One region of the Cellulosimicrobium sp. JZ28 genome, then DNA from elsewhere that is predicted to be linked to it. Evidence: riboswitches for the same ligand, from Rfam matches in the RefSeq annotation. Region 1 holds a riboswitch; each other region holds the start of a gene.
What was found. Region 1 has a riboswitch for thiamine pyrophosphate ahead of BJP59_RS12960 (TenA family protein). Riboswitches for the same ligand answer to the same signal wherever they lie in the genome.

Region 1 (7,646 bases):
GCGTGTCGTTCGGGAGCGGGGACTCCCCGGGCACGGCGGGCGTGTGGGTCGACGGCGCGCAGGTGTCCAACCTCTTCGTCTACGACGCGGCGGGCGAGCCGCTCCGCGACGTCCAGGTCTTCGACGACCGCGGCCGCCAGGTCCGCACGATCACCGAGGAGGGTGCCTCCGGGGCGTGGGCGGTGCCCGACGTCGAGGGCACGTGGTACTTCCAGCCCGCCGTCTCGACGGACGGGCGCGAGCGGTGGAACGTCTACCCGCTGCGCGCGGTCGCCGGGGAGGACGTCGAGTACCCCGAGGGCGACGGCCGCCCCGTCCCCGCGACGGGGACGCGCACGCGCGACATGCCGTGGCCGTTCCTCCAGGCACCGACCGCGGTGCCGTCGAGCGTCGGGACGGGGGAGACGTCGTCGGGCACGGGCGGGGCCAGCGACGCGCCGGCCGACGAGCCGGCCGAGGGCGATCCGGCGCCGTCGCAGGAGGCCCCCGCGACGCCGCCGACGGGCGGGGTGCCGCCCGCACCGACCGGCCCGACGCCCGTCGTCGGCGCGATCGGCTGACCGGCAGGCCCGGGGTGGTGCGCCGACCGCGGACGGCGGCGCACCACCCCGGCCCCGGGCCCTGCGGAATGTCGCCTGTGCCCGCGTGTGCCCGCCTCTGTGCCCGTCCGTCCGTGCGGCGTGGGGCGCGTCACGCCCGTCAGGCGGACGCTCCGGCTCGCCTGTGCCGCAACCGGTAATACTCTGGAACCATGCCTCAGAATGACCTGACCTCGGTCAGCCGTGCCCAGACCGCTTCGCCGCGGCCCCGCAAGGTGCCCCGCGTCGTCGTCCTCGGCGGCGGTTCCGTGGGTCTGTACGCCGCCCGCCGGCTGCGCAAGAAGCTCGGTCGCCGCGAGGCGGCGATCGTCGTCGTCGACCCGCGCCCGTACATGACGTACGCGCCGTTCCTCCCCGAGGCGGCCGCGGGCTCGATCGACGGCCGCGACGTCGTCGCGCCGCACCGCCGTGCGCTCAAGGGCGTCGACGTGCTCCAGGGCAAGGTCGTCTCGATCGACCACACGGACCGCCGCGTGACGATCCACCCGGAGGAGGGTGACGACTACTCGGTCACGTACGACCACCTGATCGTCGGCCTCGGCTCGGTGTCGCGCACGCTGCCCATCCCGGGCCTGGCGGAGAACGCGATCGGCTTCAAGAACGTGGAGGAGGCCATCGCGGTCCGCAACCACGTGCTCAACCGCATGGACGTCGCGTCGTCCACGTGGGACGAGAAGCTGCGTCGCCGCATGCTCACGTTCACGTTCGTCGGCGGCGGGTTCGCGGGCATCGAGGCGCTGGCCGAGATCGAGGACATGGCCCGCTACGCGACGCGCAACTACGCGACGATCGAGGAGAAGGACCTCCGCTTCGTCATGATCGAGGGCGCGGGCCGCATCCTGCCCGAGCTGAGCGAGCCCATGGCGCAGTACGCGCTCGACGAGCTGAAGAAGCGCGGCATCGAGTTCCACCTCAGCACGTTCCTGTCGTCGTGCGTGGACGGCCACGTCGTCACGTCGACCGGGGTCGAGTTCGACTCCGACACGATCGTGTGGACCGCGGGCGTCAAGGCGAACCCGGTCCTCAAGGAGTCGTCCGACCTCCCCGTCGACAAGCTGGGCCGCATCACCGTGCTGCCGACGCTCCAGGTCGCGGACGCCGACGGCAACGTCGTGCCGAACGCGTGGGCCGCGGGCGACTGCGCCGCCGTCCCGGACGTGCTGAACCCGGGCAAGTTCTGCCCGCCGAACGCGCAGCACGCCATCCGTGAGGCCACGCGCCTCGCCGACAACCTCGCGCTCGAGCTGCACAGCGAGCCGCCGGTCGAGTACCGCCACAAGAGCGTCGGTACGGTCGCGTCGCTCGGCCTGTACAAGGGCGTCGCGGAGCTGTTCGGCGTGTTCAAGCTCCGCGGGACGCTCGCGTGGCTCATGCACCGCAGCTACCACGTCATGGCGATGCCGACGGGGAACCGCAAGATCCGCATCTTCATCGGCTGGATCGGCCAGTTCCTCATGGGCCGCGAGCTCGTGTCGCTCGGCTCGCTGCACGACCCGCGCGCGGAGTTCCGCGCCGCGTCCGTCCCGCCCAAGAAGGACGGCGACCCGGTCAAGCAGACCGCGCAGGGCTCGGCGGCCGCGGCGGAGTCCGGTGCGGGCACCGTCGACGCCGACGACCGGACGCCGGCGGCGAAGGCCTCCTGAGGTCGCGGCCGGGCCCGGCCCGGCCGTCGTGCCCGACGACGAGGGGCGAGCCGCGCGTGCGGCTCGCCCCTCGTCGCGTCCCGGTCCCGAGCGGGCGGCCGTCGTGGCGACGGGCCCGGGGAGCCCCGCGCGCGCGGTAGATTCGGCCCGCGCCCCCATGGCCCAACTGGCAGAGGCGGCCGGCTTAAACCCGGCGTGTTCCGGGTTCGAGTCCCGGTGGGGGCACCATGCCGACGGGCGGTCGGCTCCGAGGCGCCAGGCCTCCCCGGGCTAGGACAGCCCCGTCGGGCCCTCCGGCTCGGCCGGGAGAGCGGCCTCCTGGCCGAGGATCACGACGGTGCCGTCCGGGTCCTGTACGCGCGCGACGCGCTCGCCCCACGGCTGGTCCGCGGGCGGCTCCAGGACGGGCACGCCCGCGGCCGCGAGGTGCTCGACGGCGCGGTCGCAGTCGTCGACGTACACCCACAGCACGACGCGGGTGTCCGCCGGAGGCGGGTCGCCCTGCCCGAGCCCGAGCGGCGACCGGCCCACGCGCACGCTCACGTAGACGGGCGGGCCGTCGTCGGGGAACGCGTACTCGACCGTCCCGCGCAGCAGGTCGCGGTAGAAGCCGAGGGACCGGTCGAGGTCGGCCACGGTGAGGACGGGGAAGAGGCTGCGGAACACGGTCGCTCCTCGGTGCGCTCGGCGGGTCCTCCCATCGTGCGCCTCGTGCCCCGGGCGCGCGCTCCGTGCCCGGGGCGCCGCGCCTCAGCGCGCGAGCAGCTCCTCGGTCGTGGTACCCGGGACGGACAGCGTCACGCGCGTGCCCCACGGGTCGTGCACGACGACGGAGCGGCCGTCGTCCGCGTGCTCCAGCCCGCGGGCGCGGAGGCGCGCGACGAGCGCGTCGAGGTCCTCGCGGCCCGGCACCGTGACGGCGACGTCGCCGAGCCCGAGGCTCGCGGCGCGGGGCCCGGCGCCCGCGCTGTTCCACACGTTCATCGCGACGTGGTGGTGGTACCCGCCCGCGGACGCGAAGAGCGCCCCGCTGTACCCGGTGAGCGTCGCCTCGAAGCCGACGGCGTCGACGTAGAAGGCGTGGGCGGTCGCGACGTCGCCCACCTGGAGGTGCACGTGGCCGACGCGGCCCGCGAGCGAGGGGCCGGCGTCGAACGTCTCCTGGTCGAGGTGCGTGCGCAGGTAGGCGTTCGGGTCGAGGAACGTCGTCGTCATGAGGATCTGGCCGTGCTCGCGCACCCACGTCTCGCGGGGGCGGTCGGTGTAGAGCTCGACGCCGTTGCCCTCGGGGTCGGTGAAGTAGAACGCCTCGCTGACGAGGTGGTCGCTCGACCCGACGAAGGTGCCGCGGCGGTCCTGCGCGGCGCGGTAGACGGTCGCGGCGAGGCTCGGGCCGTCGTCGAACAGGAAGGCCGTGTGGAACAGGCCGGCCTGGCGCGGGTCGACGGGCGGCAGCCCGGGCGTGTGCACGAGGCGCAGCATGGGTGTGCGGCCGCGGCCCAGCACACGGTGCACCTCCGAGCCGCGCGACCGCTCCTCGAGCGGGGCGAGGGCGAACGCGCCCGTGTAGTACGAGGTCATGAGCTCGAGGTCGCCCACGCGCAGCGTGACGGCGTCCATGCTCGTGGACGGGGACAGGAGGCGGTCGGTCGGCGCGCCCGGCGTGCTCGTGGTCATGTCTCCTCCAACTTGTTGTCGCTACAACTATATTCCCACGCCGTGGCGAGGGCTGCCGCAGCCACGTCGTCCTTGCTAGGGTCGGCGCGAACCACGCGGGGCGTCCCGCCCAGGCCACGGCCTGGGCCGAGGGACTGAGACGAGCGGTACGGCCGCCCGGACCCGTCGAACCTGATCTCGCTAGCACGAGCGGAGGAACGTGGGCATGACGACGCCTGCTGCCATCACCCTGAACCCTGTCCTCGCGGACGACCCGACCGCGCTCGTCCGGCAGGAGGAGACCGGCTTCACCGCCGACCTCGCCCGCCGGTACGCGGACCTCTTCGAGACGTTCTACGACCACCCCTTCCTGGCCGGGCTGCGCGACGGCTCCGTCGAGCCCGCCGCGGTCCGCCACTACGTGGGCCAGGACCACCAGTACCTCACGGCCTACCTACGCTGCTACGGCCTCGGCATGGCCCTCGCGCCCGACCGGTCGTGGGCGGCCTACTTCCATGACAAGGCCGGATTCCTCCTCGACGACGAGTCGCACGCGCACCACGCGATGTGCGACTTCCTCGGCGTGACGTACGAGGAGGCGCAGACGCACCGCCTCGCGCCGAGCGCGCAGGCCTACGTGGACCACATGACGGCGGCCGGCCGCGACTCGCTCGGCGTGCTGCTCGCCGCGCTGCTGCCGTGCCCGTGGACCTACATCTGGTCCGCGCGGCGCTTCTGGCTCGGCGAGCGCGAGACGACGCCCGGCGCCCTCGGCGACGACCACCCGCTCGCGGGCTGGTGGCAGTTCTACGCGGCCGAGCGCACCGAGGACGTCCTCACGGACCTGCGCGCACGCCTCGACGCGCTCGCCGCGGACGCGGGCGAGGCGGAGCGCGCGCGCATGGAGCGCGCGTTCGAGCTGAGCTGCCGCCACGAGATCCGCTTCTGGCAGATGGCCTGGTCGCTCGAGCGCTGGTGACCCGTCCGGCCGGGCGCGCGGCCGGCGTCGCGTCGTGCGCCCGGCCTTACGCCAGCAGCAGATACCCACCCGGGTGCCTCGGCACTCGGGTGGGCCGCGGGTAGCGTGAACGCATGGACGCGACGAGCGCGGTGCCGGGCACGCTGCCGGACGTGGTGCCGGACGGGGTGACGCCCAGCCCCCGCTCCCGGGCGGGCGGACGGGCGGAGCCCCTCCTGCGCCACGTCATCGGGGGGATCCTGCGGCGGGCGCGGCTCGCGCAGGGGCGCACGCTCGTCGACGTCGCGGCCGCCGCGCGCGTCTCCACCGCCTACCTGTCCGAGGTGGAGCGCGGGCGCAAGGAGGCGTCGTCCGAGGTCCTCGCCGCCGTGTGCGGCGCCCTCGGCCTGCGGCTCGTCGACCTCGTCGCCCGCACGGGCGAGGAGCTCCGGCCGCTCGCGCCCGTCCGCGTGCTGTCCTCCGCGCGAGAGCGCGGTGCCCTCTCCGCGCCACGGCACGTCGCCCCGGTGGGCGAGCCCGTGCGGGACCTCCCCGTCGCCGAGACGCTCCGACGTCCGACGGCGCGCGCCGGCGACGTCCTGCTCCTCGCGGCCTGAGCGGCGGTCCCGTCGCACCGCGTGTCGTGCGGGGGCCGGGCGCCGTGCGCGCCGCTACCGTCGGTCCATGACGGAGCCGCAGACCGCGCACGGCACGGCAGCCCAGGACGTCCCGGCCCTCCAGGACCTCGTCGACGACGCCGCGTTCCTCTCCCACGAGCACCAGCTCCACCTGACGGACCTCCACGGCGACGACGCCTGGGCCGCCGACCTGACCACCGGGGTCTTCACCTTCACCGCGCCCGACGGCGGGACCGCGACGTGCCGCCTCCAGTTCCTCGGCACGGCCGCGCCCGGGCCGGGCACGTGGATGTGGGCGTGGCAGAACGTCAACGGCTTCCCCGACGCCGTGCTCACCGCCGCCGAGAGCACGCGCCGGACCGGGCTGCGCGAGGCCGCCGAGCCGGAGCTCCCGCTGGCCGACGACCTCGCCCACCGGCTCGCGCTCGCGGCCAAGGCCGTGACCGGCTCGTTCGCCCACTACAGCGCCCCCGTCGGCGGCGGCACGCGGGCGTGGTTCCTCCTGGACGACGCCGACCTCGCCCTGCCGGCACCGAGCGTGCCGCGCGTCGTGCGGACGCTGAGCGAAGGGCTGCTGTCCGTCACGGTCGTCGACCACCGGCGCGCCGTCGCGTCCTACGCGAGCGCACGTGGCCTGCCGGCCGTCGAGGACGGGACCGGCGCCGTCGTGCTGGACGTGCCCGACGGCACCGTGACCGTGCGGTTCGACGAGCGCGGACGGATCGCGGGCATCTCCGCGTCGTCCCGACGGACCGCCGCGCCCGAGGCCGCTGCGCCCGAGGCCGCTGCGCCCGAGGCCGCCGCGCCCCTGGCCGCCGAGCCCGAGGCCGCAGCGGCGGAGCCCGAGGCCGCGGCGTCGGAGCCGGCCTCGGCAGACCCTGCGGCCTCGGAGCCGACGGCGCCCGCGCTCACCGTCCCGGAGCCGCCGGCGGAGGAGCCGACCGCGCCCGAGCCTGCGGCCGCGGCGCCGGACCCGGCCGTGCCCGAGCCGTCGCCCGCGGAGACGACCCCCGAGCCGCGCCGCCGGTCGTGGTTCCGACGACGCGGCCGACGACGCGGCTGACGACGTCCGGGCCACCCCCGCGGTCGGGCGTCACGCCGCCGCGGCGAGCTTGCGCGAGGTGACGACGGCGTCCGCGACGCCGTACTCCACGGCCTGGCGCGCGGTGAGCACCAGGTCGCGGTCGGTGTCGGCGCGCAGGCGCTCCACGGTCTGGCCCGTGTGCCGCGCCAGCACCTCCTCCGTCTCGGACCGGATCCGGAGGATCTCCTCGGCCTGGATCGACAGGTCCGAGATCGTGCCCTCCCCGCCGCCCGACGGCTGGTGCAGCAGGACGCGCGAGTGCTCCAGCACGAACCGCTTGCCGGGCGTGCCCGCCGCGAGCAGGACGGCCGCGGCCGAGGCCGCCTGACCCATGCAGATGGTCGAGACGTCGCAGCGGACGAACTGCATCGTGTCGTAGATCGCCATGAGCGCGGTCGCGGAGCCGCCCGGGGAGTTGATGTACAGCCCGATCTCCTGGTCCGGGGCGTCCGACTCCAGGTGCAGGAGCTGCGCCATGACGACGTTCGCGACGCCGTCGTCGATCTCCGTGCCGAGGAACACGATGCGCTCCGACAGCAGGCGGGAGAAGACGTCGAACGCGCGCTCGCCCAGCGGCGTGCGCTCGACCACGGTCGGGATCGTGTAGCTCGCCATCACAGACCCACCTTCCGGGCCGCGCGGGCGGGGCGGACGTCGTCGACGCTCTCGACGATCCGGTCGACCATCCCGTACTCGAGCGCCTGCTGCGCGGTGAACCAGCGGTCGCGGTCGGAGTCGTCGGCGATGGTCTCGACGGACTGCCCGGTGCTCTCCGCGAGGAGCCGGTGCATGAGCCCCTTGGTGTACACGAGGTTCTCCGCCTGGATCGCGATGTCGACGGCGGTGCCCCCGATCCCGGCCGACGGCTGGTGCATCATGATCCGCGCGTGCGGCAGCGCGAACCGCTTGCCCGGCGTCCCCGCGCACAGGAGGAACTGGCCCATGCTCGCGGCGAAGCCCATCGCGACGGTCGACACGTCGTTGGGGATGAGCCGCATCGTGTCGTAGATCGCGAGGCCGGCGCTCACCGAGCCGCCGGGGGAGTTGACGTAGAGCGCGACGTCCGCG
Region 2 (7,646 bases), 1.2 Mb from region 1:
GTCGTGCCCGGCCGACGGGTCGAGGCGGGCGACGAGCTGGGCCGGTGCGGGAGCTCGGGGAACTCGACGCAGCCGCACGTGCACGTGCAGGCCATGGACGCGCCGGACGCGCTCGCCGCCCGCGGGCTACCGCTCGTCTTCCGGGGCTTCCGCGAGCGGTCCCGCGACGGCTCGTCGCGCGTCGTGGACCTCGGCGTCCCGGCGGAGGGCGCGGTCGTCGAGCCTGCGTGACCGCGGTCCGGCAAGCCTCACGCCGTGAGCGCGCCCAGCCCCGTGACCCAGCCCGCACGGACCCCGACGACGACCACCGCCGCGGCGACGGCCAGCACGGCGACCGCGGCGACGACGTCGGGCACGCCGAGCGGGACGGGCCGCGCCGTGGTGCGCGGACCGGAGCCCAGGCCGCGCGACTCGAGCGCCACGGTCAGGCGCTCGGACCGGCGCACGGCGCCGACGAGGAGGGCGAACGCGGCGCTGCCGAGCGCGCGGGGGACCGGGGGAGCGTGCCGGGGCGCCGCCGCGGGTCGCGCACGGCCTGGGCGCAGCGGATCGTGTGCCAGGCGTCGGGCAGCTCGACGAGCAGCCGGTGGGCCGCGAGCACCGCGTACGTCCACGTCAGGGGCAGCCGCCCGTGCTGGTGGAGGCTCGTCATGAGGCGCACCGGGTCGGTCGTCACCGCGACCGTGAGCGAGAGGGCGCCGACGAGCAGCGTGCGCACGGCGAGCCCGGCGCCGATCGTCAGGCCGTCGGAGCCGACGGTGACCGGGCCCAGGTCTACCGGGTCGCCGCCGGGCCGGGTGGCGACGTTGACGACCAGCAGGCTGGTCGCGAACACCAGGAAGGGCACGTGCGCGAGGGCGAGCGTGCGGACCGGGACGCGTCCCGCGACCAGCAGCGCCGCGACCGAGAGCACCCACCCGATCGCGGGGGTGTACGGGTCGGTGACGAGCAGCGCACCCGTCGACACGACGAGGACGGTCGCCAGCTTGACCGTCGGGTTCCAGCGCCCGAGGGGCGTGCTGTGCGGAGCGCTCACGGGGCGACCTCCGCGAGGGCTGCGGGCGCGGTCTCTGGGGGTTCGGCCGCGACGGCGGTGCCCGAGGCGGCGTCGAGCGCCCGGACGAGCGCGCCCGGGTCCACGCCGTGCCGGCGGCCCGTGCGGGCCCACCACGCGAGCAGGGGAGGACGGCGCAGGCGGGCGCGCCGGCACAGCGCGTCGTCGGCCAGCACGGTGGCGGGCGGCCCGAGCGCCACGAGCCGGCCGCCGACGACGACGGCGACACGGTCGGCGAGGGCCGCGACGAGCGCGAGGTCGTGCGTGACGACGACCACCGCGCCGCCCGCGTCGGCGCGCTCGCGCAGCGCGTGGGCGACGGCGTCCGCCTGGGCGCGGTCGAGCCCCGACGTGGGCTCGTCGGCGAGGAGGACGGGCGGGTCGAGCACCGTCGCCGTCGCGAGGGACAGTCGCCGCTGCTCGCCGCCGGAGAGCCGGTACGGGTTCGCGTCGGCGAGGTGCGTGAGGGCGAACGCGTCGAGGGTGCGCGCGACGCGTCCGTCGACGTCGTCGAGCCGCGCGAGCCGGGCCGACCAGGCGATCTCGTCGCGGACCGTGCGCGCGAGGAGCTGGTGCTCCGGGTCCTGGAACACCATCGCGACGGGCGCGCCGGGCGCCGTCGTGACCTCGCCCGTGGTCCGTTCGAGTCCCGCCAGCCCGCGCAGGAGGGTCGACTTGCCGCCGCCGTTCGGCCCCACCACCGCGAGCACCTCGCCCGCGCGCACGTCGAGGTCGACGTCGCGCACCACCGGCGTCTCGTCCCGCCCGCGCCGCCGGCGGCCTGCCGCGGCGCGATGCACCGCGAGGCGACGGGCGCGGAGGACGACCGGGCGGTCAGGGGCGAGCGCCGCCGGGCCGGTGTCTGCGTCACGGGGGTCCGCGGCGCGGGGGTCGGCGCGCGCGAGGTCGACGAGCCAGGCGTCGGTCGCGGGCGCGCCGAGCGGGCCCGGGGCTCCGGCACGCTCCAGCCGGATGTCGAGCGGCAGCCAGCACCCGAGCGCGGCGAGCGTGGCGGCGTGCGCGCGCAGGACGGCGGTCGTGGGGCCGTGCGCGACGACGCGACCGGTGTCGTCGAGCACGAGCGTCGCGGTCGGGAGGGTCCCGACGTTGTCGAGGCGGTGCTCGACGAGCACGACCGACCGGCCGGGGGTGTCGGGCGTGTCCTGTCCGGGCGCCCGGACGAGCCTGCCCACGAGCGTCCCGACCTCGTGCGCCGCGGCCGGGTCGAGGAACGCCGTCGGCTCGTCGAGGACCACGAGCTCGGGGTCGGCGACGAGCGCCGCCGCGAGGGCGACGCGCTGCGCCTCGCCCCCCGACAGCGCGTGGGTCGGCCGGTCGTGCAGGTGGTCCGCGCCGACGGCGGCGAGCGCGGCGGTCGCGCGGGCGTCCATCGTGCGCGGGTCCGCCGCCCGGTTCTCGAGCGCGAACCGCAACTCGTCGTCGACGCGGGCGAGACAGAGCTGGTCGCCCGGCCGCTGCTGGACGAGGCCGACGCGCGCGGCGAGCGCCGCCGGGGTCGTGTCGCGCGGGTCGACGCCCGTCACGCGCAGGTCCCCCGCGACGGAGCCCGGCAGCGTGTGGGGCACGACGCCGACGAGCGCGCGCAGCAGCGTGGACTTCCCGCAGCCCGAGGGGCCCAGCACGAGCAGCCCGGTGCTCGCGGGGACGGTGAGGGTGAGGTCGTCGAGCACGCGCGTGCCGTCGTGGCCCACGGTGACGGTCAGGCCGGCGGCGGCGACGGCGTCGGGCACGTCGCCGGGCACGGCGTCCGGCGTGACCTCCGGTGCTGCGGTCGGTGCCTCAGCCACGGCGGTCGGCCCCGATCGCGAAGGCGTCGAGCGCGCCGGTGCGGGCGAGCGCGTCGCCGAGGAGGCGCGCCGCGATCCCGCACAGCACGACGCACGAGACGACCTGCACGCCGAGCCGGAGCATCGCGTAGTCCTGCCCGATCCAGCCGAAGCGGACCGCGTTGAACGCGTACGTGAAGAGCGCCGCGCTCACGCCCGACGCGACGAAGACCCACCAGCCGTAGCGGCGGTATCGGGTGAGGGCGAAGGGGATCTCGGCGCCCACGCCCTGGACGAGCCCCACGAGGACGAGCAGCGGGCCGGCGGGCGACGCGAGGAAGACCACCTCGACGAGCGCCGCGAGCGTCTCGGTGAGGACGCCGACGCCCGGCTTGCGCACGATGTACGTCGCGAGCGGGCCGACGACGATCCACGCGCCCGCGAGCACGTTGGCGGCGAGGTCCGCGAGCGGTCCCATGGCGAGCTGGAGCGGGGCCCAGAGCTGCACGAACGCCCAGTAGACGAACCCGAACACGACCCCCAGCACGGCGACGAGGACGGTCTCGTGGAGGGTGAGGCCGCGGCGTCGGGCACGGCTCGGGGGAGTGGCGACGGCGCGGTCCCGAGGGGCGGGCGTGGGACCCACGCCGTCGGGTCGGTCGTCGGGCGTGGCGGTGGGCGGGGTCGCCCGGGGCGGCGTGGTGCGGGGCTCGGTCATGCGCTTCCCTCCGTCGGGCCCCCGGGGCGAGGGGTGCACGACGGCGCGCCACCGCCGCCCCCGCGCGGACGGCACGCGCGGGGCACGGGCACGAGCGCGCAGGGGACGGTGACGTCCGCCCTGCTCCCTTCGCTGGTACGAACCAGATCAGGTTCCACGGGTCTGCAGGAGGGACGGGTGTCCGGCCTGCACTCTCAGCGCTCGTGCGCTCCCCGGGGGCGTTCGGCCCGACCCTAGGGCCTGGACGCCCGCCGGACAATCCCGGCGTCTCACCCACCGGGACGCCCGGCCGCCGTGAGAAGGTGACGGCGACGAGGCGCCCGCGCGGACCCGGGTACGGGCTCCGACTACGAGGAACGAGGCAGTGCGCATGACCCGAGACAACGACCCCGCCGCGGTCGCCGAGCTGGACCGCCTCGACGAGGCCGTGCGGAGCGCGCCCGCGGGCGACACGTCGGCCCAGATCGCGCTGTGGCGGCAGACGGTGCACCTCGGCACGTGGTTCTTCATCGCGCGGGGGTCCGAGGACCAGCCGCGTCCGTACGCCGTCGCTGCGGACCAGGGGCCCATGATCTGCCTCTACAGCAGCGCCGCGCGCGCGGACGAGGCGGCCCGGGCGCTCGGTCTGGCGGACGACGAGACAGGCGCCGTGCCGTTGCTCGGGGTACCCGTGCCGGCGGCGATCGACTACGTCGCGTCCTTCGGCGCGGCCGGGGTCGTCGGTGTCGCGCTGGACCATCCGCGCATCGGCCACCACATCCCCCTCGGGAACCTGGCGCTGCTCAAGGCGTGGTCCGCCGACGAATGACCCGCCCTTGACAGCTCGTTCGAACGTTTGTTCGAATAGCGCGATGCGGTGGGACGGACAGGCGCTCGGCGCGGACGACGGCGCGCTCCCCGGGCTGGAGCGGGTCGGCCTCGTCCGCAGCGTGCGCACGCCCGAGTTCGCGGGCATCACGTTCCACGAGGTCACCGCCAAGAGCGCGCTGTCCAAGGTGCCGGCGATGTCGCGCATGCCGTTCCGGTGGACCGTCAACCCCTACCGCGGGTGCAGCCACGCGTGCTCCTACTGCCTCGCGCCCGCCACCCCGGTGCTGCTGGCCGACGGCACGCAACGGCCGATCGGCGAGCTGCGTGTCGGCGACGAGATCGTCGGCACCGCCCCGCACGGCGCGTACCGGCGCTACGTGCGCACCCGGGTGCTCGACCGCTGGACCACCCGCAAGCGCGCCTACCGCGTGACCCTCGCCGACGGCACGCGCCTCGTGGCGAGCGGCGACCACCGGTTCCTCACCGAGCGCGGGTGGCGGCACGTCGTCGGCGGTGCCGGGCACCGTGCCCGCCTGGCGCTCGGCGACGTGCTCGTCGGGCCGGGCGCCGCGGCGCTCGCGGACGGGCGGCCCGTCCTCGACGGCCAGGACGTCACCGGCGGCGAGGCGCTGCGCGTCGACTCGCTGGAAGCACTCGACGGGCCGGGGGAGACGACGGAGCTGGTCGACATCACGACCGGCACGCGCGACTTCGTCGCCGCGGGGGTCGTGAGCCACAACTGCTTCGCCCGCCCCACGCACCAGTACCTCGACCTCGACGCGGGCGAGGACTTCGACCGGGAGGTCGTGGTCAAGGTCAACGTCGACGACGTGCTGCGGGCCGAGCTCGCCCGCCCGTCCTGGGCGCGCGAGGCCGTCGCGCTCGGCACCAACACCGACCCGTACCAGCGCGCCGAGGGGCGCTACCGCCTCATGCCCGGCATCATCGACGCGCTCGCAGGGTCGGGCACGCCGCTGTCCGTGCTGACCAAGGGCACGCTCCTGCGCCGCGACCTGCCCCTGCTCGTCGACGCGGCCTCGCGCGTCGAGGTCGGGATCGGCGTGTCCCTCGCGCTTCTGGACCCCGAGCTCCAGGCGAGCGTCGAGCCGGGTACACCCTCGCCGCGCGCGCGGCTCGACCTCGTCCGCACGGTCCGGGAGGCCGGTCTACCGTGCGGCGTCATGGTCGCCCCCGTGCTGCCGTGGCTCACCGACTCGACCCGCGCGCTCACCGAGCTGCTCGACGCCGTCAAGGACGCGGGCGCGACGGGCGTCACGGTGCTGCCGCTGCACCTCAAGCCCGGCACTCGCGAGTGGTACATGGGCTGGCTCGCGCGCGAGCACCCGCGCCTCGTCCCCGGGTACGAGCGCGTGTACGCCCGCGGCACGTACGCCTCGACGGCGTACCGGTCCTGGCTGTGGGACCGGGTGCGGCCGATGCTCGAGGCACGCGGGTTCGGGGTCGCGGGCCACCGCGGCCCCGCGGGCGTCGAGGGCCGGTTCCGCCGCGGCGAGCCCGGCGACCGGCACCGCCGGCCAGGGCCGCCGACGGACGGCGCCTACCCGGCCGGCAGCCTCGCCGTCGACCCGACGCCGCAGGACGCGCGCGACATCCACGGCGGGGCGCTCGCGGGCATGCCGGTGGACGGCGGCGGGCTCGACGTCGTCGGCGGGGGAGTGGAGCAGGTCCTGTTCTGACCTGTCTCAGGCGTCGGCGAGGCGCGCCGGGAAGCCGCCCGTCGCCACCGGTCCCCAGCGCGTGATCGTCAGCCGCACGAGCGACTTGCCCTGGGTGACCATCGCCGCGCGGTACTCGTCCCAGTCCGGGTGCTCGCCGCCGACGGCGCGGTAGTAGTCGACGAGCGGCTCGACCGACTCGGGCAGGTCGATCACCTCCGCCTCGCCATCGACCTGCACCCACGGGTCGGAGAACCGCTCGCCCAGGGACAGCAGCGACGCGCGCGGGTCGCGGCGCACGTTGACCGCCTTGGCGCGCTCCGGGTACGTCGACACGACGACCCGACCTGCGTCGTCGACCCCGTACGTGACCGGGCTGAGCTGGGGACGGCCGTCGGCGCGGGTGGTGACGAGGACGCCGTCGTGCCGGGAGCGCAGGAACTCCTCGAGCTCGTCGCGCTCGACGCGCCGGTTCGTCGCGATGGTGCGTGCCACGGGTGACCCTCCTTCGTGCGGGCGGCGGGCCGGACGGCCCTGCCGCGGCCGGTCGGCCCGTGCGCCCGCGGGCGCGGCGCCGGTCCCGGCGGTGCCGCCACGGGACGTCGCGGCGGCACCGCCACGGTATCCGGTCGCCCCGCCGGTCGAGAGCGGACCGTCGACCGCCTCCGGTCGGAGGTATCCGGTCGAGCCGCCCGCCCGCCCGCACTAGACTTCAGTGGACGCGCCCCCGCTCCGGGAGCGCGACCCCCCACCGCCCACCTGGAAGGAACCCTCCGTGCTGCGCACCCGAACGGCCGGCTCACTGCGGGCCGAGCACACCGGTCAGACCGTCACCCTCACGGGCTGGGTCGACCGTCGGCGCGATCACGGCGGCGTCGCCTTCATCGACCTGCGCGACGCCTCCGGCATCGCCCAGGTCGTCATCCGCGACGAGGCCGTCGCGCACCCGCTGCGCAACGAGTTCGTCCTCCAGGTCACGGGCGAGGTCTCGCGCCGCCCCGACGGGAACGAGAACCCGTCGCTGCCCACGGGCGAGATCGAGGTCGTCGCGACCGACGTCGTCGTGCTCAACACCTCCGAGGCCCTGCCGTTCCAGGTGTCGACGGCGCTCGCGGACACCGAGACGATCGGTGAGGAGGCGCGCCTCAAGCACCGCTACCTCGACCTGCGCCGGCCCGCCCCCGCGCACGCCCTGCGCCTGCGCGCCAAGGCGAACCAGGCCGCACGCCGCGTGCTCGACGCCGAGGAGTTCGTCGAGATCGAGACGCCGACGCTCACCCGCTCGACGCCCGAGGGTGCGCGCGACTTCCTCGTGCCCGCGCGCCTCGCGCCCGGCTCCTGGTACGCGCTGCCGCAGTCGCCCCAGCTGTTCAAGCAGCTCCTCATGGTCGCGGGCATGGAGCGCTACTACCAGATCGCGCGCTGCTACCGCGACGAGGACTTCCGTGCGGACCGCCAGCCGGAGTTCACGCAGCTCGACGTCGAGATGAGCTTCGTCGAGCAGGACGACGTCATCGCGCTCGCCGAGAAGATCCTCGTCGCGCTGTGGGAGCTCATCGGGTACACGATCCCGACGCCCATCCCGCGCATGACCTTCCACG
Region 3 (7,646 bases), 500 kb from region 1:
GCGCGAGCGGGCCCGGGCCGCGCTCGACGCGCTCACCGGGCGCGAGCGGGACGTCGCGGTCGAGCTCGGCCGCGGCGCGACGAACGCGGACATCGCCGCGCGCCTGTTCCTCAGCGTCCCGACGGTCAAGGCCCACGTGTCGAGCGTGCTGCTCAAGCTCGGGCTGGAGAACCGCACCCAGGTCGCGCTGCTCGTCCACGCCGCGGGCCTCGACTGACCGTCAGTCGCCGGGCCACTCCCCCGTCCAGCGCTCGAACGCGCGCGCCCCGCCGCGGTCGATGAGCGCCTTCACCACCGCGTAGACCGCACCCTGCAGGAGTGCCGCGAGCACGATCTCCTTGAGCGGGTACTCCGACTGCAGGGGTGTCGGGGCGTCCTTGCGGTGGCCGGGCGAGACCCGCTTGTAGATCTGCTTGAACACCTGCCCGGCGACGAGCCCGCCCACGACGGAGCTGACGATGCCGACGGGGCGGTACAGGATCTTCGCGGACTTGCTGCCGTTCTTCTCCGGGGGGTGGTCACCGGTCGTCACGTCGTCCATCCCCCGACGCTAGGTCGGCTGCGGCGCTCTCGCTCGTCGCACGGCCACGGGCGGCCCGCCGCGGACGTCAGGCCGGCACGACGGCGCACCCCGCCGGGTCGACGACGACCCGCACCCGGTCGCCCGGCTCGACGACCGACGGGGCGCCCGCGAGCGCCACCAGCCGGGCGGGCGCACCGCCGTCGGCGCCGGGCAGGTCGACGTCGACGGTCACCTCGACCGCGCCGCGGCGGAACACGCTCCCGACGACGGTCGCGTCCCACGCGTCGTCCGACGACGGCACGCCCTCGCCCGCGAGCCGCAGGCCGCGCGGACCGACCGCGAGCAGGTTCCCCGGCCCGTGCGGGACGAACGCCTGGTAGCCGAGGAACTCCGCGACGCGGCGCGACCCGGGCGCGCGCCAGAGGTCCTCGGGCGGCGCGACCTGGAGGAGCCGGCCCGCGTCCATGACGGCGACGCGGTCGGCGACGGTGAACGCCTCGTCGTGGTCGTGGGTGACGAAGACGGCCGTCGTGCCGGTGGCGCGCAGGGCCTCGCGCAGGTCGAGCGCGAGGCGCTCGCGCAGCCCCCGGTCGAGCGCGGAGAGGGGCTCGTCGAGCAGGAGCAGGCGGGGGCGCGGCGCGAGCGACCGCGCGAGCGCGACGCGCTGGCGCTCCCCCCGCTGAGCGTCGCGACCGCGCGCCGCTCGTACCCGGCGAGCCCGACGACGTCGAGCAGCTCGGCCACGCGCGCGTCGCGCTCGGCGCGCGGCAGCCCCGCGATCCCGTAGGCGACGTTGCCCGCGACGTCGCGGTGCGGGAAGAGCTGGCCCTCCTGGAACATGAGCCCGAACCCGCGGCGGTGCACGGGGACGCCCGTGAGGTCGCGGCCGTCCCACGCCACGGAGCCCGCGGCGACCGGCTCGAGCCCCGCGACGGCGCGCAGCAGGCTCGACTTGCCGCAGCCGCTCGGCCCGAGCAGGGCGAGCACCTCGCCGGGCGCGACGTCGAGCGTGACGCCCGCGACCGCCGTCGTGCCGGGGTCGGTGCGCGCTCCCCCGTCGCCGCGCCCGCCGTACCGCACGACGACGTCGCGCACCGCGAGCCCGGCGGCCTCCCCGGTGCCGGGGCCGGGGCGCGACGGCTCCGGCGCGCCCGCGCGCGCGGGGGCGGGGTCGGTCTGCACCATCAGAACTCTCCTCCGGGTCGGTCGCCGCGCAACCGCTCGGCGAGCAGCATCACGGTCGCGGTGAGCAGCGCGAGCACGACGCTCGCCGCGAGCGCCATGCCGTAGTTCTCGGCGCCCGGGCGCCCGATGAGCCGGAAGATCACGACCGGCAGGGTCGCGCTGTCCGGGCGGGCGAGGAACGACGTCGCGCCGAACTCCCCGAGCGAGACGGCGAACGCGAACCCGACGGCGAGGCCGAGCGAGCGCGCGGCGATCGGGCCGTCGACCGTGCGGAACACGCGCCCGGGCGCGGCGCCGAGGGTCGCGGCGGCCTCGCGCAGGCGCGGGTCGATGGCGCGCAGCGTCGGCAGGACCGTGCGCACGACGAGCGGCGTCGCGACGACCGCCTGCGCGATCGGCACCAGCAGCCCCGACGTGCGCAGGTCGACGTCGAGGCCGAGCGGCCGGTCGAGCGTGACGAGGAAGCCGAAGCCGACGGTCACCGCGGAGACCCCGAGCGGGAGCATGAACACCGAGTCGAGCACCGAGATCGCGCGCCGCCCGCCGCGCGAGCGCGGGCGCCGGGACACGACGAGCGCCACGAGGCCCCCGATCACGACGGCGAGCACGGTCGCGAGCGCGGCGGTGCGCAGCGAGTTGCCCGCCGCCTCCCACACGGTGACGGACAGCGCGTTGCGCCCGCCCGTGGTGCCGAGGTTCGCGTAGTTGTCGAGGCCCCAGCCGCCGCCCGGGACGCGGAACGAGCGCACGACGAGCGTGCCGAGCGGCAGCCCGACGAGCACGACCACCACGGCCGCGGTGAGCGCCGCGGGCGCGAGGTCGCCCGTCGGGCGGCCGTCGCGCCACAGGCGCAGCGGGTGGGCGGACGACGCCGACGACGACAGGTTGAGGGCGCGCTCGCGCCGGGCCCGCGTGCGATTCGCGACCGTGAGCGCCGCCGCGACGACCACGAGCTGCACGACCGACAGCACCGCCGCGGTGCGCAGGTCGAGGAACTGCGTGGTCTGGATCCAGATCTCCGTCTCGATCGTCCCGTAGCGGATGCCGCCGAGCACGAGCACGACGCCGAACGCCGTCGCGCAGAAGAGGAAGACGATCGACGCGGCGCTCGCGATCGCGGGCGTGAGCGCCGGGAGCGTCACGGTGCGGAACGCGCGCCACGGCGTCGCGCCGAGGGCGCGCGCCGCCTGCTCGGCGCGCGGGTCGAGGTGCTCCCAGAGGCCGCCGACCGTGCGCACCACGACGGAGTAGTTGAAGAACACGAGCGCGACGACGATCGCGGCGAACGTCTCGTCGAGCCGCAGGAACCCGAGCGGGCCGCCCTGCACGAGCAACGACCGGAACGCGACGCCGACGACGACGGTCGGGAGCACGAACGGCACCGTGACGAGCGCGCGCACGACCCGGCGCCCGGGGAACCGGCACCGGTACAGCACGTACGCGCCGGGCACGCCGAGCAGCAGCGACAGCGCCGTGCCGAGCACGGCCTGCCAGAGCGTGAGGCCGACGATCCGCCACGTGCGGGGCTCCGAGAAGACCTCCGCGAACCCCGAGAGGTCGAGGCCGCCGTCGTCCCCGACGAACCCGCGCGCCACGAGCGTGACGACCGGCCACGCGAAGAACACCCCGAGGAACGCGAGCGGCACCGCCGCCGCCAGACCCCACAGCACCCCGCGCCCGACGCCGCCCCGCCGGACCTCCCGACCCCTCACCACGGCTCTCCCCCGCGCGACCACGGCTCTACCCCGAGCGACCACGGCTCTACCCCGCGAGGGAGAGCCGTGGTCGCTCGGGGACCGGGGGTCAGTCGACGACCGTCGCCGTCCATGCCTTGATCCACTCGTCGCGGTGCGCCGAGACGTCGGCGGGCGCGACCTCGAAGGGTTCGTCGGCGAGCGGCGCGAACTCGGCCCAGCCGTCGGGCAGCGTGACGGAGTCGTCGGCGGGGTACATGTACATCTGGTCGGCGACGTCGGCCTGGAACGTCTCGCTCACGAGGAAGTCGAGGAGCTGCTGCGCGCCCTCGGGGTTCTTCGCGTTCGCGAGCACGCCCGCGTACTCGACCTGGCGGAAGCACGTGTCGAGCAGCGCGCCCGTGGTCGACGCGGAGCCGTCCTCGGTGAGCGTGAACGCGGGCGACGTCGAGTACGACAGCACGAGCGGGCGCGGCCCCGCGCCCTCCGAGCCGGAGAAGTCGACGTAGTACGCGTCGGACCAGCCGTCGACGACCTTCACGCCGTTGGCGCGCAGGTCCGCCCAGTAGTCCTCCCAGCCGTCCTCGCCGAACGCCCCGACGGTCGCGAGGAGGAACGCGAGGCCCGGCGACGACGTCGCGGGGTTGGTCACGACGAGGAGGTCCCGGTACTCCGGCTTCGCCAGGTCCTCGAGCGTCACGGGCTCGGGGATCCCCGCGTCCGCGAACCACGCGTGGTCCACGTTGACGCACACGTCCCCGAGGTCGACGGCGGTGAGCTCACCGCGGTCGCCGACCGCGTACGACGCGGCGGACTCCGAGACGTCCGCGGGCGTGTACGGCTCGAGGACGCCCTCGTCGATCGCGCGCGACGCGAAGGTGTTGTCGATCCCGAACACGACGTCGCCGAGCGGCGAGTCCTTCGTGAGGATCAGCTGGTTGACCAGCGCGCCGCCGTCGCCGGGCGCGACCTGCTCGACGGTGAGCCCGCTCTCCTCCTCGAACGCGGCGAGCACGTCGTCGCTCACCGCGAAGGAGTCGTGGGTCACCAGGGTGACCGTGCCCCCGCTGCCCGACGACGCGTCGTCGCCCCCGGCGCCGTCACCACCCGAGCAGGCCGCGAGGGCGAGGAGCGCGAGCGTCGCGCCCACGCCGGTCGCGAGGGCCCGGCCGCGGCGGGCGACGGTGGTCGTGTGCTGCATGTGTCCTCCCTGGACGTTCAGGAGGGGTCCACCGGCCCGACGAGCCGCGCGCCGGGTGGGCGCGACGGACCGCGCGAGCAGGTGATCGAGAATCCCGACTTCCTCCACCGGTGCTAACCGGATCAGGTTCGAGGGTCTGCGGTGGTCCGCACTCTCAGCTCCTCCAGGAGCTCCCCTGTCGTTCACCGCGAGCCTACACCGGCCCCTCACCCGGAGAGTCCCCTGAGAGAACCCTGAGCACCGGAGACCGCGGACCAGGGACGGTTCGGGGCCTGTCCCCGATGCCGCGGGCACGCGCGCCGCGGGAGGTTCGGTACGGCCGCCGGGAGCCCCGGCGGCCACCACAGGACGACGCCGCCCGGCGAGCCACGACGCTCCCGCGCAGCGGCACGACGAGAGGACGGACGAGGACGTGACGACGACAGGTGCGGCACGGCGGAGCACCCCGCGCGAGGGCGCGCCCGCTGAGGGCGCCGAGGGCGGTGCACGACCCGCGATTGCCACCGCGCGCGGGCTGGTGAAGACGTACGGGCGCGGCGAGGCCGCGGTGCGTGCGCTCGACGGCGTGGACGTGGACGTCGAGAAGGGTCGGCTGACGGCGATCATGGGCCCGTCCGGGTCCGGGAAGTCCACGCTCCTGCACTGCCTCGCGGGGCTCGACTCCCCCACGGCTGGGACCGTCGTCGTCGACGGCGAGACCGTCTCCGCGATGAGCGAGCGCCGGCTGACGCGCCTGCGGCGCACGCGCCTGGGGTTCGTCTTCCAGTCGTTCAACCTCGTGCCGACGCTCACGGCGGAGGAGAACATCGTGCTGCCGCTCGCGATCGCCCGGCGCCCCGTAGACCGGGAGTGGTTCGACCGCGTGGTCGACGCCGTGGGCCTGCGCCCCCGGCTGGGGCACCGGCCCGCCGAGCTGTCGGGCGGGCAGCAGCAGCGGGTCGCGTGCGCGCGGGCGCTGGTGTCGCGGCCCGCGATCGTGCTCGCGGACGAGCCGACGGGGAACCTCGACTCGCGCGCCGCCGCGGAGGTCCTGGGCTTCCTGCGCGCGTCCGTGGACGACCTCGGCCAGTCCGTCGCGATGGTCACGCACGACCCGACCGCGGCGTCGTACGCCCACCGGGTGCTCTTCCTCGCGGACGGCCGCCTCGTGACCGAGCTCCACGACCCCACGCCCCAGGCGGTCCTCGACACGCTGGGCTCCCTCACGCCCGCCGCGCCGGCCCCGGCGCACGCCGCCCCGGCAGCGACGACGGCGGCCGCCCGATGATGGGCCGGATCGCGCTGCGCGGCGTGCGCGCGCACGGCGCGCAGCTCGTCCTCTCGGTCCTCGCCGTGACGATCGGCGTCGCGTTCGTGACCGGCACGTTCGCGCTGCGCGCGATGCTCGCGACCACGTTCGACGGCATCGTCGCCTCGTCGGTCCAGGCGGACGCGTACGTGCGCGGCGCGTCGTCGGCCGGGGACGCGCTGATGTCGACGTCGGCCCAGGTGGGCGGTGCGCGCAGCCTCGTCCCGGCGGACCTGGCGCGCGACCTCGGCGCGCGCGACGACGTCGCGCTCGCGCTCCCGGAGGTGAGCGGTCCCGCCGTGCTCGTGGGCGCGGACGGGACCGCGGTCCTCGGCAGCCAGGCGCCGAGCATCGGCGTCGCCTACGACCCCCGCGACCCCGGCCCGCAGGTGGTCGACGGCCGCGCACCCCGCGACGGTGGCGAGGTCGCGCTCGAGTCGGCGACGCTCGCGGCGTCGGGCCTCGCGGTGGGCGACACGACCGACGTCGTGCTGGGCGACGCCGTGCGGCCCGTGCGCGTGGTCGGCGAGGTCTCGCTGTCCGCACCGATGGCGGGCGCGACGATCGTCCTGCTCGACGCCGGGACCGCCGCCGGGACGTACGCGCCCGACGACCTCGTCCCGTCGGTCGCTCTGTACGCGGCCGACGACGTCTCCCCGGAGGCGCTGCGCGACGCCGTCGCGACCGCGCTCCCGGCGGGCGCCGAGGCGCTGACGGGGGCGGAGCTGCGTGCCGAGACGAGCGAGGCGATCACCGACCAGCTCGGGTTCGTCTCGACGTTCCTCCTGGTGTTCGCCGCCCTCGCGCTGTTCGTCGGCACGTTCATCATCACCACCACGTTCTCGATGCACGTCCGACGCCGCACGCGCGAGCTCGCGCTCCTGCGCGCGGTGGGCGCGTCGCCCGGGCAGGTGTTCGGCTCCGTGGTGGGGCAGGCGGCGGTCGTCGGGGCCGTGGGCGCGCTGCTCGGCGTCGGGGCCGGGTTCGGCCTCGCGGAGCTCGCCCGCAGCGGGCTCGGCGCCGTCGGCATGGAGCTCTCCGGCTCGCTGCCCGTCACGACCACGGGGGTCGCCGTCCCGCTCGTGGTCGGCGTCGTCGTGTCGGTGCTCGCCGCCGCCCTGCCCGCGCGGCACGCCGCGCTCGTGCGCCCGGTGGAGGCGATGCGCGCCGACGTCGTCCGGCCCACCGGGACGGGGCGGGCCCGTGCCGTCGCCGGTACCCTCGCGCTGCTCGCGGGCGTGGGGCTCGTCGTCGCGGCGGCCGTGGCCGGCAGCGGGGGCGCGCCCCTCCTCGGTCTCGGCGCGGCCGGCGTCGTCGCGGGCGTGCTCCTCCTCGCGCCGCTCGCGGTCGGCCCGGTGCTGACCGTCCTCGCCGCGCCGTTCGTCGCGCTGGTCCGCCCGCTCGGCGGTCTCGCGCGCGGCAACGTCACGCGCCAGCCGCGGCGGACCGCGGCCACCGCGGGCGCGCTCGTCGTCGGGATGGCGCTCGTCTCGACGACGTCCGTCCTCGCGCTGTCCACCCGCGTCTCCGTGCAGGACATCGTCGACCAGGAGACCGCGGCCGACCTCGTCGTCCGCTCGGCGATGCCGTACCTGCCCGACGGGGTCGCGGGCGACGTCCCCGCCGTGCCCGGCGTCGCTGCGGTCGACGTCACGACGTACGGGCAGGTCGTCGTCGACGGCGAGCCCCAGCTGGTCGTCGGGTTCCCCGCCGAGGGCTTCGGCCGCTCCGTGCGCACGACCGCGACCGAGGGCG
Region 4 (7,646 bases), 2.1 Mb from region 1:
CTGTGCCCGGCGAGCGCGGTGAGGAACCGCTCCTTCTCGTCGCGGATCACGAGGTTGACGCCCGTCGCCGCGACGAAGTCGCGCTCGATCTGCTCGACCTCGCCCGCGCGCATCAGCCCGTGGTCGACGTGCACGCACGTGAGCTGGTCGCCCACCGCGCGCTGCACGAGCGTCGCGGCGACGGCGGAGTCCACGCCGCCCGAGAGGGCGCAGATGACGCGCGCGTCGCCGACCTGGGCGCGGATCGCCGCGACCTGGTCCGCGATGACGTTGCCGGGCGTCCAGTCCGGGGCGAGGCCCGCGCCGTCGTACAGGAAGTGCTCCAGCACCGTCTGGCCGTGGGCGGAGTGCTTGACCTCCGGGTGCCACTGCACGCCGTAGAGGCGACGCTCGCGGTCCTCGAACGCGGCGACCGGCGAGCCCGACGACGTCGCGAGGACCTCGAAGCCCTCGGGCGCGCGGTGCACGGCGTCGCCGTGGCTCATCCACGTGGTCTGGTTCTGCGGCGTGCCGTCGAGCAGCACGCCCGCGGCGCACACCTCGACCTCGGTGCCGCCGTACTCGCGCAGACCCGTCTGGGCGACCTCGCCGCCGAGCGCCTTCGCCATGGCCTGGAAGCCGTAGCAGATGCCCATGACGGGCACGCCGGCCTCGAACAGCGCCGGGTCGACGAACGGGGCACCCGTCGCGTACACGGACGAGGGGCCGCCCGAGAGGATGATCGCGGCCGGGTCCTTGGCGAGCATCTGCTCGACCGTGAAGGTGTGCGGCACGATCTCGGAGTAGACCTTGGCCTCGCGCACGCGGCGCGCGATGAGCTGCGCGTACTGGGCGCCGAAGTCGACGACGAGCACGGGCCGCGGGGTCGAGGCCACCTCGGCGGTGGTGGGGGTGTCGGGAGCGGTGGCGGGTGACGTCACCCGTCCAGGATAGTCGCCGTGCGGCGGGGCTCGTCCCGCGTCTCAGGCGTCGGTGCGCGCCTCGGCGCGCGCCGCGACGCGCGCCGCGACGCGCTCGCGCAGGGCGCGGGCCGCCGCTTCCGGGTCGCTCGCCGCCGTGATCGCGCGCACCACCACGATCCGGGTCGCGCCCGCGTCGAGGACGGCGTCGAGCCGGTCCGCGTCGATCCCGCCGATCGCGAACCAGGGCGTCGCGGGCCGGGTCGCCGCGACGTCGCGCAGCAGGTCCAGGCCGACGGCGGCCCGCCCCGGCTTCGTCGGGGTCGCCCACAGCGGGCCCACGCAGAAGTAGTCCACCGCCGGGTCGGCCTCTGCCGCGGCCGCCTGCGCGGCCGAGTGCGTGGACCGGCCGAGCACGGGCCCCGCGCCGAGCAGCGCCCGCACGGCCAGGACCGGCAGGTCGCCCTGGCCCATGTGCACGACCGGCGCGCCCGTGACCGACGCCACGTCCGCCCGGTCGTTCACGGCCCACAGCGCGCCGTGCTCCGTCGCGACGCGCGCGACGAGCTCCTGGAGCTCGAGCTCGCGCGCGACGTCGAGCGTCTTGTCGCGGAGCTGCACGACGTCCACCCCGCCCGCGAGCGCCGCCCGCAGGAAGTCCTCGAGGTCGCCGCGCTCCTCGCGCGCGTCCGTGCAGAGGTAGAGCCGCGCGTCGGCGAGCCGGGCGCGTGCGGCGTCCCCTGCCGACGGGGCGGGAGTGGCCGGGGTGGTGGAGGTCTCGGAGCTCACCCGCGGGAGCCTAGCCTCGGCGGGCCCACGGCAGGAGGTACTGTGGCCGACAGCACGGGAGCCCCGCACGGGGCTGAGAGGGCGTCGCCGCCGACCGTCGAACCTGATCTGGGTCATGCCAGCGAAGGGAGCGCACATGAGCCTGTCCGTCCACCCGTCCGCGGGTGGCTCCGTCGTGCCCGACGGCGCGCGTGACGTCGTCGTCGTGGGGGGCGGGATCGTGGGTCTCGCCGTCGCGTGGCGCGCGGCGCGCGCGGGCCTGACCGTCACGGTGCTCGACCCGGCGCCGGGCGCGGGCGCGACGCATGCCGCCGCGGGGATGCTCGCGCCGGTGACCGAGGCCGACTTCGGGGAGGAGGCCGCCCTGCGGCTCCACCTCGCGGCCGCCGCGGCGTGGCCGGCGTTCGCCGCGGACCTGCGCGCGGCGACGGGGGCGGACGTCGGGCTGCGGATCGCCGGGACGCTCACCCTCGCCTACGACGCGGACGACCTCGCGCTGCTCCGCCGCGTCCTCGCGCTGCACGCCGCGCACGGTCTCGCGTCGCACGAGCTCACCGTCGCCGACGCGCGCCGCCGCGAGCCGTACCTGGGCCCGCGCGTCGCCGGGGCGGCGTGGGCCCCCGCGGACCACGCGGTCGACCCGCGCGCGACGCACGCCGCGCTGCTCTCGGCGGTCGGCGGGCGCGACGCCGCGGGTGCGGGCTCGGCCACCGGGGCGCGCGTCGTCCGCGCGTCCGCGACCCGGCTCGCGCTCGATGCCGGGCGCGTGGTCGGCGTGCACGACGACGCCGGCCGGCTCCACCGCGCGGGTGCGGTCGTCGTCGCGGCGGGCTGGCAGTCGGGCGCCCTCCTCGCGGACGTGCCGGGCGTCGTCGTGCCCACGCGCCCGGTGAAGGGTCAGACGCTGCGGCTCGACGCCGGCCCGGACCTCGCGCTCGAGCACGTCGTGCGCGGGCTCGTGCAGGGTCGGCCGGTGTACGTCGTGCCGCGCGACCCCGAGCCTGCCGGCCCGCGCGCCGGGCACCGGGAGGTCGTCGTCGGGGCCACCACCGAGGAGAACCCGGACGACCGCCGCGCCACCGCCGGCGGCGTCTTCGCGCTCCTGCGGGACGCCCGCGCCCTCCTGCCGGGGATCGACGAGGCCGCGCTGGTCGAGGTGACGCCGCGGGGCCGCCCCGCGACCCCGGACAACCTCCCGCTCGTCGGGCCGACGGACGTCCCGGGGCTGCACCTCGCGACGGGCCACGGCCGCAACGGCATCCTGCTCGCCCCGCTCACGGCCGACGCCGTCGTCGCCGGGCTCGGCAGGCTCCTCGCGCTCGGCGGGAGCGAGCACGGCGACGACGTCGCGACCGCCCTCGCCACCGCCCGGACCGACCGCTTCGCCCGCACCGCCACGACACCGAGGTGAGACCCGTGACCGCACCCGCACCCACCGCGCTCGTCAACGGCGAGCCGTACCCGCTCGACGGCGACGTCGACCTGGAGCGGCTCGTCGCCGCGCTCGTCCCCGCCTACGTCGCCGACGGCACGCCGCAGGGCGTCGCGGTGGCCGTCGGGGACGCCGTCGTGCCGCGCGGCGCCTGGGCGACGACCGTCGTCGCGCCCGGGGACCGCATCGAGATCGTCACCGCCGTCCAGGGCGGCTGAGGAGGACCCATGACCACGACCGACGTCTCCCCCGCCACCGCGAGCGGGCCGACCGGCGCCGACGACCCGCTCGTCGTCGCCGGCACCCCGATCGGGTCGCGCCTCGTCATGGGCACCGGTGGGGCCGCGAACCTGCTCACGCTCGAGGACGCGCTCGTCGCGTCGGGCACCGCCCTCACGACCGTCGCGATGCGACGCGTCGCCGTCCGCGCCGGCGGGGACGCGAGCCCCGACGCGGGGATCTGGGCGCTGCTCGCCCGCCTCGGTATCCGCGCGCTGCCCAACACCGCCGGGTGCTTCTCGGTGCGGGAGGCCGTGCTCACCGCGCACCTCGCGCGCGAGGCGTGCGGTACCGAGTGGGTCAAGCTCGAGGTGATCGCCGACGACGTGACCCTCCTGCCCGACCCGGTCGGCCTCGTCGAGGCGGCCGAGCAGCTCGTGCGCGACGGGTTCGTCGTGCTGCCCTACACGAACGACGACCCGATCCTCGCGCGCCGGCTGGAGGACGTCGGCTGCGCCGCCGTCATGCCCCTCGGGGCGCCCATCGGCACGGGGCTCGGCATCCTCAACCCGCGCAACATCGAGGCGATCGCTGCCGCGGCCCGGGTGCCCGTGATCCTCGACGCGGGGATCGGCACGGCGTCCGACGCCGCGCTCGCCATGGAGCTCGGGTGCGACGGCGTGCTCCTCGCGACGGCCGTCACGCGCGCCGCCGACCCGGTCCGCATGGCCCGCGCGATGCGCCTCGCCGTCGAGTCGGGCCGGCTCGCCGCGGGCGCCGGGCGCATCCCCCGCCGCGAGGGCGCCCTGGCGAGCTCGTCCCCGCAGGGCCGCCTCGACCTGGCCCTCTGACCCCGTCGACCAGGCGGTCCCGGCGGGCCGAGCAGGCCATCCCGGCTCGTCCGCCGACCAGGACGCGCCACGACCACCTGGTCGACGTGCAGGGAGGGGGGCTAGGGGGTGGGGGTCTTCAGGGCGTCGAGGAGGGCGGGGACGCCGCCGACGACGGAGCGCGCGTCGAGGCCCGCGGCGCGGGCGGCGTCGGCGACGCGGGCCGACCGGCCGCCGACCGCGCACACCACGAGCACCGGGCGGTCGGCGGGCAGGTCCGCGAGCGCCGCGGCGGCACCGGGGTCCTGCGCGCCGCCGAGGAACGCGCCGCTCGGGACGAGCGTCGACCCGGGGAGCGGGCGCACCTGCGCCTCCCAGTCCTCGCGGACGTCGAGGAGGAACGGCGCGAGGCCGTCGGCCCGCAGCAGGGCGGCCGCGTCGGGGGCGGACACGTCGCGCGGCGCGGGCCCGGCTGCCCCGGTCGGCCCCGCCCCGGCACCGGGCGTCGCCACGGCCTGCGCCGCGGGCCGGAGCCCGCAGAACGCGGCGTAGGCGCCGTCGCCCGGCAGGAGCGCGGTGACGGGCTCGCGCGTCGGGTCGGCGCGCACGGTGAGCTGGCGCCACGAGAGGTCGAGGGCGTCGTAGACGGCGAGGCGGCCCAGCAGCGTCGTGCCGGCGCCGGTGACGAGCTTGATCGCCTCGGTCGCCATGACGGAGCCGACGGTGCCGCACATCGCGCCGAACACGCCGCCGGTCGCGCAGTCGGGTGCCGCGCCCGGGGGCGGCGGGACGGGGAACACGTCGCGGTAGGTGACCCCGCGCGGGCCCTGCTCCCCCGACCCCGCCGCGGGATCGGGACCCGCGGCGTCCGGGAGCGGGGCGTCGTCGGGCACGGCGAACCGGGGCGCGGCCCAGAAGACGCTGACCTGTCCCTGGAAGCGGTAGATCGAGCCCCAGACGACGGGCAGGCCGAGGACCTCGGCCGCGTCGGAGACGAGGTAGCGGGTCGGGAAGTTGTCGGCGCCGTCGAGCACGACGTCGTAGCCGCGCAGCACGTCGAGCGCGTTGTCCGCGTCGAGCCGCAGCGCGTGCTCGACGACGTGGACGTGCGGGTTGACGTCCGCGATGCTCTCGCGCGCGGAGTCGACCTTGCGGCGCCCGACGTCCGACCCGCCGTGGATGACCTGGCGCTGGAGGTTGGACGTGTCGACGGCGTCGTCGTCGACGATGCCGATCGTGCCGACGCCCGCGGCCGCGAGGTAGAGCAGCGCGGGGCTGCCGAGGCCGCCCGCGCCGACGACGAGCACGCGCGCGGCCGCGAGCCGCCGCTGGCCCTCGGTGCCGACGCCCGGCAGCGCGAGGTGGCGCGCGTAGCGCTCGAGCTCCGGCGTCGAGAGCTCGGGACCGGGCGCGACGAGGGGCGCGAGCGGCGACGTCATGCCGCGTACTGCTCCTCCAGCGCGACGAGCTTCGCGTCGGCCTCGGCGTGCACCTTCTTCTCGAGGATGAACGACATGACCGGCACGACGCCCGCGAACACCATCGTCGCGAGGCGGCCCCAGCCCCAGCGCATCTTGGTCCACAGGTCGAGCACGGTGACGAGGTACACGACGTAGATCCACCCGTGGGCGAACGGGATCCAGGACACGTAGCGCATGATCCCGTCGACGTCGACGAACGCACCGACCCCGTACTTGACGAGCATCTCGACGCACAGGATCAGCAGCATCACACCGGTGATGATCGCGAGGACCCGGTAGCGCGCGAGCGCGCCGCGCGCCTTGCGGATCGCGGTGCGCGCGGCCTCCGCGCTGGGGGCCGCCGCGTCGGCGGGGGCGACGACGGGCGCGTCGGTGGGGGTGGCCGGGTCCTGCGTGGTCATGGGAGAGGTCCTCGTTCCGGGCGAGACGGCCGCGGCGGTCTCCGCCGCGTGCGGTGGCGTGACGCGGTCGCCGCGTTAAACCGTCGCCGCGTGTCGGACGCCGAACCTAGGGTAGAACACCGTGCGACCCCTCCCTCTCCCCGACCCGGGGACCCCCGACCTGCGCGGCCCGTCCCGCTACCTCCTCTGGATCGCCCGGCGCCAGTGGACGGTGCTCACCGTGTCCGTGCTGCTCGGCCTCGTGAACTTCGCGTGCCAGGCGTTCCAGCCGTACATGCTCGGTCGCGCGCTCGACGAGGGGCTCACCGCCGGGTTCGGCGCGGAGCTGTGGCGCTGGGCGGGCCTCCTGCTCGCGCTGGGCCTGGGCATCGTCGTCACGGGCGTGACGCAGCACCGGTTCGACATCGCGAACTGGCTGCGCTCGGCGCTCACGACGTCGCAGCTCGTGGGCGACGTGACGGCCCGCTCGGGCGACGCGATCACCGAGGAGCTCCCGACGGGCGAGGTCGTGTCCACCGTCGCGAGCGACGCGATGCGCGTCGGCCAGCTCTTCTCGATGATGGGCCAGTTCCTCGGCGCGCTCGGCGCGTACGTCGTCGTGGCGGTCATCATGCTCTCGACGTCGCTGCAGCTCGGTCTCGTCGTCGTGCTGGGCCTGCCGGTCGTCGCCGCGGTGCTCGCGCTGCTCGTCAAGCCGCTCCAGCAGCGCCAGGCCGCGCAGCGCGAGGCGCAGGGCCGCCTGACGACGCTCGGCGCGGACACGGTGTCGGGCCTGCGCATCCTGCGCGGGATCGGCGGCGAGGGCGTGTTCGTGGGCCGCTACGCGCGGCAGTCGCAGAAGGTCCGCGAGGCCGGCGTCAAGGTCGCGCACACCCAGGCCACGCTCGACGCGCTCCAGGTGCTCCTGCCCGGCCTCCTCGTCGTGCTCGTCGTCTACCTCGGCGCGACGGCGGCCCTGCGCGGCGAGATCACACCCGGGCAGCTCGTCGCGTTCTACGGGTACGCGGCGTTCCTCGGCTGGCCGCTGCAGGTCGCGACGCAGATGCTCAACATCGCGACGCGCGCCCACGTCGCCGCGCGCAAGATCGTGCGCGTCCTCGCCGTCGAGCCGGCCGCGGGCGCGAGCCCGGCCACCGCGCCCATGCCGCCCGAGGGCAGCCCCCTCGTCGACGAGACGAGCGGCCTGGTGCTCGAGCCGGGACGCGTCGTCGCGCTCGTCTCGGCGGACCCGGACGCGTCGGCGGCCGTCGCGACCCGGCTGGGCCGGTTCGACGACGCCGCAGAGGCGGCCACGCCCGTGCGGCTCGGCGGCACACCGCTCGCCGCGCTCGACAAGCACGCGCTCCGGCGCCGCGTCGTCGTCGCCGAGGCGACGCCGCAGCTCTTCTCGGGCGCGCTGCGCGACGAGCTCGACGCGCGCGGCACCGCCACGGAGGCCGAGGTGCTCGCCGCGGTGAGCACGGCCGACGCGCACGACGTGCTCGACTCCGTGCCCGACGGCCTCGCGGGCGAGCTGCCCGAGAAGGGGCGGTCGCTCTCGGGCGGCCAGCGCCAGCGCGTCGCGCTCGCCCGGGCGCTCCTCACGGACCCCGAGA

Region 2: another riboswitch for thiamine pyrophosphate. It lies ahead of BJP59_RS07590 (ECF transporter S component); the one in region 1 lies ahead of BJP59_RS12960 (TenA family protein).
Region 3: another riboswitch for thiamine pyrophosphate. It lies ahead of BJP59_RS15160 (thiamine ABC transporter substrate-binding protein); the one in region 1 lies ahead of BJP59_RS12960 (TenA family protein).
Region 4: another riboswitch for thiamine pyrophosphate. It lies ahead of thiO (glycine oxidase ThiO); the one in region 1 lies ahead of BJP59_RS12960 (TenA family protein).

Annotation. Positions count from the first base shown of each region.
Region 1 is NZ_CP017660.1:2,876,452-2,884,097, reverse strand. It holds gene BJP59_RS12985 (hypothetical protein) at 1-560, shown strand, start outside; gene BJP59_RS12980 (NAD(P)/FAD-dependent oxidoreductase) at 752-2,242, shown strand; tRNA gene BJP59_RS12975 (tRNA-Leu) at 2,394-2,470, shown strand; gene BJP59_RS12970 (VOC family protein) at 2,513-2,908, opposite strand; gene BJP59_RS12965 (VOC family protein) at 2,993-3,919, opposite strand; TPP riboswitch at 4,006-4,134, shown strand; gene BJP59_RS12960 (TenA family protein) at 4,125-4,877, shown strand; gene BJP59_RS20240 (helix-turn-helix domain-containing protein) at 4,991-5,473, shown strand; gene BJP59_RS12950 (DUF6882 domain-containing protein) at 5,541-6,557, shown strand; gene BJP59_RS12945 (ClpP family protease) at 6,588-7,193, opposite strand; gene BJP59_RS12940 (ClpP family protease) at 7,193-7,646, opposite strand, start outside.
Region 2 is NZ_CP017660.1:1,650,290-1,657,935, forward strand. It holds gene BJP59_RS07570 (M23 family metallopeptidase) at 1-231, shown strand, start outside; gene BJP59_RS07575 (hypothetical protein) at 249-422, opposite strand; gene BJP59_RS07580 (energy-coupling factor transporter transmembrane component T family protein) at 425-1,036, opposite strand; gene BJP59_RS07585 (ABC transporter ATP-binding protein) at 1,033-2,862, opposite strand; gene BJP59_RS07590 (ECF transporter S component) at 2,855-3,559, opposite strand; TPP riboswitch at 3,665-3,784, opposite strand; gene BJP59_RS07595 (hypothetical protein) at 3,930-4,367, shown strand; gene BJP59_RS07600 (Rv2578c family radical SAM protein) at 4,411-6,066, shown strand; gene BJP59_RS07605 (PPOX class F420-dependent oxidoreductase) at 6,073-6,540, opposite strand; gene aspS (aspartate--tRNA ligase) at 6,821-7,646, shown strand, end outside.
Region 3 is NZ_CP017660.1:3,380,777-3,388,422, forward strand. It holds gene BJP59_RS15140 (response regulator) at 1-217, shown strand, start outside; gene BJP59_RS15145 (DUF4235 domain-containing protein) at 221-541, opposite strand; gene BJP59_RS20350 (hypothetical protein) at 609-989, opposite strand; partial or broken gene BJP59_RS20360 (ABC transporter ATP-binding protein) at 1,185-1,708, opposite strand; gene BJP59_RS15155 (ABC transporter permease) at 1,708-3,423, opposite strand; gene BJP59_RS15160 (thiamine ABC transporter substrate-binding protein) at 3,512-4,603, opposite strand; TPP riboswitch at 4,686-4,790, opposite strand; gene BJP59_RS15165 (ABC transporter ATP-binding protein) at 5,100-5,870, shown strand; gene BJP59_RS15170 (ABC transporter permease) at 5,867-7,646, shown strand, end outside.
Region 4 is NZ_CP017660.1:770,730-778,375, reverse strand. It holds gene guaA (glutamine-hydrolyzing GMP synthase) at 1-920, opposite strand, end outside; gene thiE (thiamine phosphate synthase) at 963-1,688, opposite strand; TPP riboswitch at 1,733-1,835, shown strand; gene thiO (glycine oxidase ThiO) at 1,825-3,099, shown strand; gene thiS (sulfur carrier protein ThiS) at 3,105-3,338, shown strand; gene BJP59_RS03485 (thiazole synthase) at 3,348-4,190, shown strand; gene BJP59_RS03480 (ThiF family adenylyltransferase) at 4,292-5,608, opposite strand; gene BJP59_RS03475 (DUF3817 domain-containing protein) at 5,605-6,051, opposite strand; gene BJP59_RS03470 (ABC transporter ATP-binding protein) at 6,173-7,646, shown strand, end outside.